DNA from 3 places in the Streptomyces sp. NPDC002602 genome. Region 1 is predicted to be linked to each of the others. Evidence: riboswitches for the same ligand, from Rfam matches in the RefSeq annotation. Region 1 holds a riboswitch; each other region holds the start of a gene.

Region 1 (3,249 bases):
GCGGGCGCCACCGGGCCCCCGCCCGGCGCGGCGGCGCCCCGCGACCGTGGCCGGGGTCAGGCCGCGGCGGACTTCAGGGGGGTTGCGGGGTCGGCGACCTTGGCCGGATCCAGGGCGGTGCCGGATTCGATCAGGCGGCGGCCCTGCGCGAGGTCGCGGGGGCGGCCCACGGCGAGGACGGCGACCAGGACCCCGTCGCGGAGCCAGCAGACGGACCACGCCGGGTCGGCCGGGTCGCCCCGCCACACCGTCTCGTCCGCGCCGTCGTGGTGCCCGGCGTACTGCACGAAGCGCCCGAACTGCTCCGACCAGAAGTAGGGCACCGGGTCGTAGGCCCGGTCCGTTCCGCCGCTCAGGATGTCGGCGGCGACCACCCTGGGGCCCTGGAGGGCGTTGTCCCAGTGGTGGACCAGCAGCCTGGTCCCGTAGCGGGCGGAGGGGAACGAGGCGCAGTCGCCCACCGCGTACACGTCCTCCAGCGAGGTCCGCAGCCAGGCGTCGGCCGTGACCGAGCCGTCCGGTCCCAGGTCGATCCCCGAGTCCGCGAGCCACGCGGTGGCGGGGCGGGCCCCGATGCCCACGATGACCGCGCCGGCCGGCAGTTCCCGGCCGTCCGAGAGCAGGACCCGGCCCGGCTCCACCGAGGCCACCCGGGCGCCGGTCAGCAGGGTCGCGCCCGCCTGGGCGTACCAGCGGCCCATCGCCTCGCCGACCTCGGCGGGCAGGGCCCCCGCCAGGACCCGGTCGGCCGCCTCGACGACGGTGACGGCGCAGCCCGCCTCCCGGGCCGCGGTGGCGAACTCCGCGCCGATCCAGCCGGCCCCGACCACGACGACGGCCGGGGCGGCGGCGAGGACGGGGCGCAGTCGGGCGGCGTCGTCGAGGGTGCGCAGCAGGTGGACGCCGCGGACGCCCTCGGAGCCGGGCAGGGTCAGCGGTTCGGCGCCGGTCGCCAGGACCAGGGCCTCGTACGGGACCGGGCCGACCTCCGTGTCGAGTTCGCGCGCTCCCGCGCGCAGGCCCGTGACCTCGGTGCCCAGTCGAAGGCGGATGTCGAGCCCCTCGAAGTCCACGTCGAACGCGGAGTCCTCGGCCTTGCCCAGGAGGACCGCCTTGGAGAGCGGGGGCCGGTCGTAGGGCTGGTGGGGTTCGGCGCCCAGCAGGGTCACGGGGCCGGTGTAGCCCTGTTCGCGCAGGGCCACGGCGGTCTGCACGCCGGCCATTCCGGCGCCCACGATGACGACGCCGCTCTGAGTCTGTTCCGTCTGCTCGCTCACGTCTCCCACCCTAATCTTCTGACGGTGCGTCAGGAATAGCGGGCGGGGAGGCAGCCTTACCCGGCATCGACCCCGGGGTTAGTCTGGCCACCGTACCTATCGCGGGAGTCCGGGCGCACCGGGCTGAGAGGGAGGCTGACCGGCCTCCGACCGTACGAACCTGATCCGGGTCATGCCGGCGAAGGGAGGGGCTGGACACCCATGCACTCATCGCGTTCACCGCACGTGTCACGACCGGCGGGTCACGACGTCCTCGTCATCGGGGGCGGCGTCATCGGCCTGGTCGTCGCCTGGCGGGCCGCCCGGCGCGGACTGCGCACCGTACTCGTCGATCCGTCCCCCGGAGGGGGCGCGGCCCAGGTCGCGGCCGGCATGCTCGCCGCCGTCACCGAGCTGCACTACGGCGAGGAGACCCTGCTCGGGCTCAACGTCGCCTCCGCCGCCCGCTACCCGGAGTTCGCCGCCGAACTCACCGAGGCCTCCGGCGGGCTGGGGATCGGCTACCGCGCCTGCGGCACCCTCGCCGTGGCCCTCGACTCCGACGACCGTCTCCACCTGCGCGAACTGCACGCGCTGCAACGCCGCTGCGGGCTGGAGTCGCAGTGGCTGACCGGCCGCGAGTGCCGGCGCCTGGAACCCATGCTGGCCCCGGGCGTCCGGGGCGGCCTGCGCGTCGACGGGGACCACCAGGTGGACCCGCGCCGGCTCGCCGCCGCACTGCTGGCCGCCTGCGAACGGGCCGGGGTGAGCGTCCACCGGGCCGGCGCCGACCGGTTGACCGTGCTGCACGACCGGGCCGCGGGGGCCGCGCTCGACGACGGCACGGAGCTGCGCGCCGACCAGGTGGTGCTGGCCGCGGGCTCGCTGAGCGGGCGGTTGGCGGGCGTGCCACCGCAGGTGCGGGTCCCGGTACGGCCGGTGAAGGGTCAGGTGCTGCGGCTGACGGTGCCGGCCTCGTACGCGCCGTTCCTCTCCCGGACCGTACGGGCCGTCGTCCGGGGCAGCCACGTCTACCTGGTGCCGCGCGAGAACGGCGAACTCGTCGTCGGGGCCACCAGCGAGGAACTCGGCTGGGACACCACCGTCACCGCCGGCGGGGTGTACGAGCTGCTGCGCGACGCCCACGAGTTGGTGCCCGGCATCACCGAACTCCCGCTGACCGAGACCCGGGCGGGCCTGCGACCGGCCTCCCCCGACAACGCCCCGCTGCTCGGACCCACCGAACTGCCCGGCCTGCACCTGGCCACCGGGCACTACCGCAACGGGGTGCTGCTGACCCCGCTCACCGGCGACGTCATGGCGGAACTGCTGGCCACCGGCACCATGCCGGAGGTCGCCCGCCCCTTCACCCCGCGCCGTTTCACCCAGGCACGTCAGGAGTCGTACGCATGACCATCTCCGTCAACGGCGAGCCGCGCGAGGTCGCGGCCGGCACCACCCTCGACGCGGTGGTCGCCACCCTGACGCGCGCCCACCAGGGCGTCGCGGCGGCACTCAACGAGACCGTGGTGCCGCGCGGCCGGTGGTCGCACACCGAGGTCGGCGAAGGCGACCGGGTCGAGGTCCTCACCGCGGTCCAGGGAGGCTGACCACGATGGCGGACGACCTCTTCTCCCTCGGCGGCCGGACCTTCACCTCCCGCCTGATCATGGGCACGGGCGGCGCCCCCAGCCTGGACGTCCTGGAACGCGCCCTGATCGCCTCCGGCACGGAACTGACCACCGTGGCCATGCGCCGCCTGGACCCGACGGTCCAGGGGTCGGTGCTGTCCGTGCTCTCCCGACTGGGCATCGCGGTCCTGCCGAACACCGCGGGCTGCTTCACGGCCGGCGAGGCCGTGCTGACCGCGCGGCTGGCCCGCGAGGCCCTCGGCACGGACTGGGTCAAGCTCGAAGTCGTGGCCGACGAACGCACCCTGCTCCCGGACGGCGTCGAACTGCTCGACGCCGCCGAGATCCTGGTGGACGAGGGC
Region 2 (3,249 bases), on a different contig from region 1:
TAGGCGAAGAACAGCCCGAAGAAGGCGAGCGGGATCACCATCAGGCCCAGCCTGACCAGCGTGGCCCGCGTCCCCCCCCTCGGGCTCACCCGTCCTACTTCACGGCGAGCGAGGACCATGCCTTGACCCACTGCTCACGGTTCTTGGCGATGGTCTCCGGCGCGACGTTCTCCGGCTTCTCGATCACCACACCGTGCTTCGTGAAGAGCTCCGGCAGCGCCGCGTTCTTGACGACCGGGTTCACGAACATGTTCAGGGGCATGTCTTCCTGGAACTTCTTGCTGATCAGGAAGTCGAGGAGGGCCTTGCCCCCCTCCTCGTTCTTGGCGCCCTTCAGCAGACCCGCGAACTCGATCTGGCGGAAGCAGGTGCCGGCGGAGACACCGGTCGGGGCCTCGGCCGGCTTCGGCTCGCCGTACAGCACCTCGACCGGCGGGCTGGAGGCGTACGAGACGACCAGCGGGCGGTCGCCCTTGGCCTTCTTGCCGCCGGCCGAGCCGGAGAACCGCTCGTTGTAGGCCTGCTCCCAGCCGTCGACGACCTCGACGCCGTTGGCCTTCAGCTTGGTCCAGTAGTCCTTCCAGCCGTCCTCGCCGTACTTGCCGACGGAGGCGAGCAGGAATCCGAGACCGGGCGAGGAGGTCGCGGCGTTCTCGGTGACCAGCAGGTCCTTGTACTCCGGCTTGATCAGGTCGTCCAGCGTCTGCGGCGGGGCGATCTTCTTGTCGGCGAAGTACTTCTTGTCGTAGTTGACGCAGATGTCGCCGGAGTCGATCGGGGTGACCCGGTGCTCCTTGTCGAGCACGAACTCGGGCTTGACCTCGGCCAGGCCCTTGGCCTCGTACGGGGTGAAGATGCCGTTGTCGAGGGCGCGCGACAGGAGGGTGTTGTCCACGCCGAAGAAGACGTCGCCGCGCGGGGAGCCCTTCGTGAGGATCTCCTGGTTCAGGGCGGCGCCCGCGTCCCCGGACTTCAGCTTCTTGACCGTGTAGCCGCTCCGCTGCTCGAACTCCTTGAGGACCGCGTCGCTGACGTTGAAGGAGTCGTGGGAGACGAGCGTGACGGTCTTGGACTTCGGTGCGTCGCTCGCGCCCGCCGACGGCTTGTCCTTGGCCTCGCCGTCGCCGCAGGCACTGAGGGTGCCGACGCCCAGCGCGGCCACGAGCGCGAGGCCCGCGTACTTCCTGGTGGTGCTCACTGGTGAATTCCTCCTGGGATGTCCAGGAGAAGACGCGGCCCTGCCCGGCGCTCTGTGGAGCGGACGCCGGGCAGGGCGCAACAGCTTGAGTGGTGACCGAACTTCCTACCCCGAATGACCGGGGCGAGGTTCAGAGGGTCTGCGGTGACGGTTACCGCACTCTCAGCGCTGTGGCGCTCCCCTGTCGGAATATGAAATTTGTTCGGCCACAGAGTACCCCGGTGGCCGAATGTGACTGACCGGAAACGAAAGCTAGCGCTCCGAGGCTGCCAGCTGGCCGCACGCGCCGTCGATCTCCTGACCGCGGGTGTCGCGTACGGTCACCGGCACCCCGTGGCGGGCGATGGCCTCCACGAAGGCCTTCTCGTCCTCGGGACGCGAGGCCGTCCACTTCGAGCCGGGGGTCGGGTTCAGCGGGATCAGGTTGACGTGCACGCGCTTGCCCTTGAGGAGCTTGCCGAGCAGGTCACCACGCCAGGCCTGGTCGTTGATGTCGCGGATCAGGGCGTACTCGATGGAGATGCGACGGCCGGACTTCTCCGCGTACTCCCAGGCCGCGCCGAGTACCTCACGGACGTTCCAGCGGGTGTTCACGGGCACGAGGGTGTCGCGGAGCTCGTCGTCCGGGGCGTGCAGCGACACGGCGAGACGGCACTTGAAGCCCTCGTCGGCGAACCGCAGCATGGCCGGGACCAGACCGACGGTGGAGACGGTGATGCCGCGCTGGGACAGCCCCAGACCGTCGGGCTCCGGGTCGGTCAACCGACGGATGGCGCCGACGACCCGGTTGTAGTTGGCCAGCGGCTCGCCCATGCCCATGAAGACGATGTTGGACAGTCGGGCCGGCCCGCCGGGGACCTCGCCGTCGCGCAGCGCTCGCATGCCGTCCACGATCTGGTGCACGATCTCGGCCGTGGACAGGTTGCGGTCCAGACCCGCCTGGCCGGTGGCGCAGAACGGGCAGTTCATCCCGCAGCCCGCCTGCGAGGAGATGCACATGGTGACCCGGTCCGGGTAGCGCATCAGCACGGACTCGACGAGCGTGCCGTCGTGCAGCTTCCACAGGGTCTTGCGCGTGGTGTCGTCATCGCACGAGATGTGCCGCAGGACGTTCATTAGGTCCGGCAGCAGCTCCTGGCGGAGCTTCTCCCGCGAGGCGGCCGGGATGTCCGTCCACTCCGCCGGGTCGTGCGCGTACCGCGCGAAGTAGTGCTGGGAGAGCTGCTTGGCCCGGAACGGCTTCTCGCCGATCGCGGCGACCGCCTCGCGGCGCTCGGCCGGGGTCATGTCGGCGAGGTGCCGGGGCGGCTTCTTCACCCCGCGAGGGGCGACGAAAGTGAGCTCTCCCGGAACAGGGCGGGCCATGGCAGGTACTCCTCGTAAGACGAAAGGCGCGCCGCAGAAGCAGCACGCCTTTCAAGAGTAACCGGAGGCCGGTGTCAGCCGGTGCCGACGAAAGCGGCCAGCAGCAGCCACACCACCGGAGCGGTCGGCAGCAGGGAGTCGAGCCGGTCCATGATCCCGCCGTGTCCCGGGAGCAGGGTCCCCATGTCCTTGATGCCCAGGTCCCGCTTGATCATCGACTCGCCGAGGTCGCCCAGCGTGGCACTGACCGCGACGGCCAGCCCCAGCAGCAGGCCCTGCCACCAGACCCCGCCGTCGACCAGGAACTCCATGCACAGCGCGCCGGCCACCATCGCGAAGGCCACCGCCCCGAAGAGCCCCTCACGGGTCTTCCCGGGGCTGATGCGCGGCGCGAGCTTGGTCTTGCCGAAGCGCCAGCCCACCGCGTACGCCCCGGTGTCACTGACCACGGTCAGGGCCAGGAACGTCATCACCCGCTGCGGACCGTCGTCGGCGGCGAGCAGCATCGTGACGAAGGTCGCCAGGAAGGGTACGTAGAACGCCGCGAAGACACCCGCCGTGACGTCCTTGAGGTAGTCCTCGGGCGGCTCGGTCATCCGCCAGACCAGGACCGCGAGGGCGGTCAGGGCCATGGCGACCCAGGCTCCCTCGGCCCCCCGGACGTATCCGGCGATGATCATGGCGGC
Region 3 (3,249 bases), on a different contig from region 1:
GTGTCCGGAGCGCCCGGGCGGTCGGCGGAGACCACCAACGCGGCCAGTGCCGTGGTGACCGGTACAGAGGCCACGAGCCCGATCGAGCCCACGAGGGTCCGTACGATCTCCTCCGCGACCAGCTCGCTGTTCGCGACCGAGCCCATGCTGCTGTTCGCGATCGAGAACAGCAGGAGCAAGGGCAGCGCGGCGCCCGCGTACGCCAACACCAGCGTGTTGACCACGGACGCGATGTGGTCGCGGCCGATCCGGATGCCCGCCCGGTACAGGGCTCGCGGGCCCATCTTCGGGTCGGCCTGGTGGAGTTCCCAGACGGCTGAGGTCTGGGTGACCGTCACGTCGTCGAGGACGCCCAGGGAACCGATGATCACGCCTGCGAGCAACAGGCCGCTCATGTCGATCTCCGGGTACAGACCGTGGATCAGACCGGTGTTGTCGTCGGTGTTCCCGCTGAGGAACGCCCATCCGATGAACCAGGATCCCAACAGGCCGATCAGCAGAAGCGAGACGAGCGTCCCGAGGACGGCGACCGAGGTGCGCGCGGTCAGCCCGTGGCACATGTAGAGGGCGATCAGCATGATCGCGCTGGCCCCGATCACCGCGACGAGCAGAGGGTTGGAACCCTGGAGGATCGCCGGGAGGATGAAGAGGGTCAGGACGGTGAAACTGACAGCGAGCGCGATCAGTGCGAACAGTCCACGCATTCGCCCGACGATGACGACCGCGATGGCGAAGATCCCGGCGAGCAGTGCCATCGGGAACTTCCGATTGAGGTCGATCACGGAGTACTGGAGGTCCCGGGGTGCGTCCGGGGCGTACGCGACCACCACCTCCTGACCGCTCGCCAACTGGCGCGGAGCGCCGGGCTGGACGATCTCGAAGAAGGTCCGGCCCTTGTCGGGGCCGCTGGTGACCTCGACGGTGGCCTTCTTGCACTCGCCGGTCTGCGCGGCCTGGGCCTCACGGCCTTCCGGGGTCGACGTGTCGCCCGTGGGGGGCACCTGCGAGGCGTTCACCGACTTGCAGTCGACCTGGGCCAGGGTGACGACCTTCCCCTGCTGGGTCTGGCGGTCGAACCCGACGCCGGTGCGCTCGTGGGCAGGGGCGCCCCCCGGCCAGAGGACCACCATGCCGATGAAGACCGCGGTGGCGAACGGGATCAGTACGGCCGCGATGACCTTGCGCAGGTGCTTGGAAACGGGAGCGGCCGGGCCGTGGCCATGGCTGTGGGAATGTCCGTGGGAGGGGCTTGGCACATGGCCGAGTGGGGCGTGTTCGTGACCGGTGTGACCGGTGTGCTCTGCGGGCTCGGTGGGGGGCTGCGGCGAGGTCGTCACCGGCCGATCATCGCAAGAGATGAGGGGGCCCACTGTTCAGCACGCCACAGATGACGCTAGCGTGGGGGCACCTTTGCACAACGCGGGAGCTCGGAGCACCGGGCTGAGAGGACGCTGATCACCGTACGCACGTCGTCACGACGTACGGGAAGAGGCTGCGTCGACCGCCGAACCTGTTACCGGGTAATGCCGGCGTAGGGAGATCAGGTCTCATGACCATTCAGGACGCACGCACGCCTGCCGTCAGCCAGGACGTCGACGGCCAGACCGAGCGCCAGCCCGGCTGGCACAAGGGATACCTGGCGGGCTCCCGCCCCGACATCCGGGTGCCGGTCCGCCAGGTCCACCTCACCAACGGAAAGGACGTGACGCTCTACGACACGTCCGGTCCGTACACCGATCCCCAGATCGAGACGGACGTCCGCCGGGGTCTTGCTCCGCTCCGCGAGAACTGGATCATCGGTCGCGGTGACACCGAGGAGTACTCGGGCCGTCCCGTGCGCCCCGAGGACGACGGCATCAAGCACACGTCCCCCCGCGGTGGTCTCAAGAACCTCGACGCGGTCTTCCCGGGTCGGCCCCGTCAGCCCCGCCGGGGCCGCGACGGCGCCGCCGTCACACAGCTCGCGTACGCCCGACGGGGCGAGATCACCCCGGAGATGGAGTACGTCGCGATCCGCGAGAACGTCTCCCCCGAGGTCGTCCGCGAGGAGATCGCGGCGGGTCGCGCGGTGCTTCCGGCGAATGTGAACCACCCGGAGATCGAGCCGATGATCATCGGTAAGCGCTTCCTGGTGAAGGTCAACGCCAACATCGGCAACTCGGCCGTCACCTCCTCCATCGAGGAGGAGGTGGACAAGATGACCTGGGCGACCAAGTGGGGCGCCGACACGGTCATGGACCTCTCCACCGGCCGCAACATCCACACCACGCGTGAGTGGGTGCTGCGCAACTCCCCCGTCCCGATCGGCACCGTGCCGCTGTACCAGGCGCTGGAGAAGGTCGACGGCCGTGCCGAGGACCTGACGTGGGAGATCTACAAGGACACGGTCATCGAGCAGGCCGAACAGGGCGTCGACTACATGACGGTGCACGCCGGCGTGCTGCTGCCGTACGTGCCGCTGACCGCCCGTCGCAAGACCGGCATCGTCTCGCGGGGTGGCTCGATCATGGCCGCGTGGTGCCTCGCGCACCACAAGGAGAACTTCCTCTACACGAACTTCGAGGAGCTCTGCGAGATCCTGGCGACGTACGACGTCACGTACTCGCTGGGCGACGGCCTGCGCCCCGGCTCCATCGCCGACGCGAACGACGCGGCGCAGTTCGCGGAGTTGAGGACGCTGGGCGAGCTGAACACCATCGCCAAGCGGCACAACGTCCAGACGATGATCGAGGGCCCGGGCCATGTCCCGATGCACAAGATCAAGGAGAACATCGACCTTCAGCAGGAGATCTGCGAGGAGGCGCCGTTCTACACGCTCGGGCCGCTGACCACCGACGTCGCTCCCGCGTACGACCACATCACCTCCGGCATCGGCGCGGCCATGATCGCCTGGTGGGGTACCGCGATGCTCTGCTACGTGACGCCCAAGGAGCACCTGGGTCTGCCCAACCGGGACGACGTGAAGACCGGTGTCATCACGTACAAGATCTCCGCACACGCGGCCGACCTGGCCAAGGGACACCCGGGCGCCCAGGAGTGGGACGACGCCCTGTCGGACGCCCGGTTCGAGTTCCGCTGGGAGGACCAGTTCAACCTGGCCCTCGACCCGGACACGGCCCGCGCATTCCACGACGAGACCCTCCCGGCTGAGCCGGCCAAGACCGCGCACTTCTGCTCCATGTGCGGTCCCAAGTTCTGCTCGATGAAGATCTCCCAGGACATCCGCCGTGAGCACGGTGGTGACCTGAA

Evidence for each region. Region 1 has a riboswitch for thiamine pyrophosphate ahead of thiO (glycine oxidase ThiO). Riboswitches for the same ligand answer to the same signal wherever they lie in the genome.
Region 2: it holds a riboswitch for thiamine pyrophosphate, as region 1 does, so the genes downstream of both, ACFYW3_RS20515 (thiamine ABC transporter substrate binding subunit) here and thiO (glycine oxidase ThiO) in region 1, are expected to answer to the same signal.
Region 3: it holds a riboswitch for thiamine pyrophosphate, as region 1 does, so the genes downstream of both, thiC (phosphomethylpyrimidine synthase ThiC) here and thiO (glycine oxidase ThiO) in region 1, are expected to answer to the same signal.

Annotation. Positions count from the first base shown of each region.
Region 1 is NZ_JBIAQX010000002.1:79,391-82,639, forward strand. It holds gene ACFYW3_RS05745 (NAD(P)/FAD-dependent oxidoreductase) at 57-1,277, opposite strand; TPP riboswitch at 1,369-1,481, shown strand; gene thiO (glycine oxidase ThiO) at 1,479-2,669, shown strand; gene thiS (sulfur carrier protein ThiS) at 2,666-2,866, shown strand; gene ACFYW3_RS05760 (thiazole synthase) at 2,872-3,249, shown strand, end outside.
Region 2 is NZ_JBIAQX010000007.1:89,660-92,908, forward strand. It holds gene ACFYW3_RS20510 (iron ABC transporter permease) at 1-41, opposite strand, end outside; gene ACFYW3_RS20515 (thiamine ABC transporter substrate binding subunit) at 95-1,198, opposite strand; TPP riboswitch at 1,283-1,391, opposite strand; gene rlmN (23S rRNA (adenine(2503)-C(2))-methyltransferase RlmN) at 1,451-2,563, opposite strand; gene ACFYW3_RS20525 (phosphatidate cytidylyltransferase) at 2,638-3,249, opposite strand, start outside.
Region 3 is NZ_JBIAQX010000006.1:204,955-208,203, forward strand. It holds gene ACFYW3_RS19275 (YibE/F family protein) at 1-1,337, opposite strand, end outside; TPP riboswitch at 1,410-1,555, shown strand; gene thiC (phosphomethylpyrimidine synthase ThiC) at 1,550-3,249, shown strand, end outside.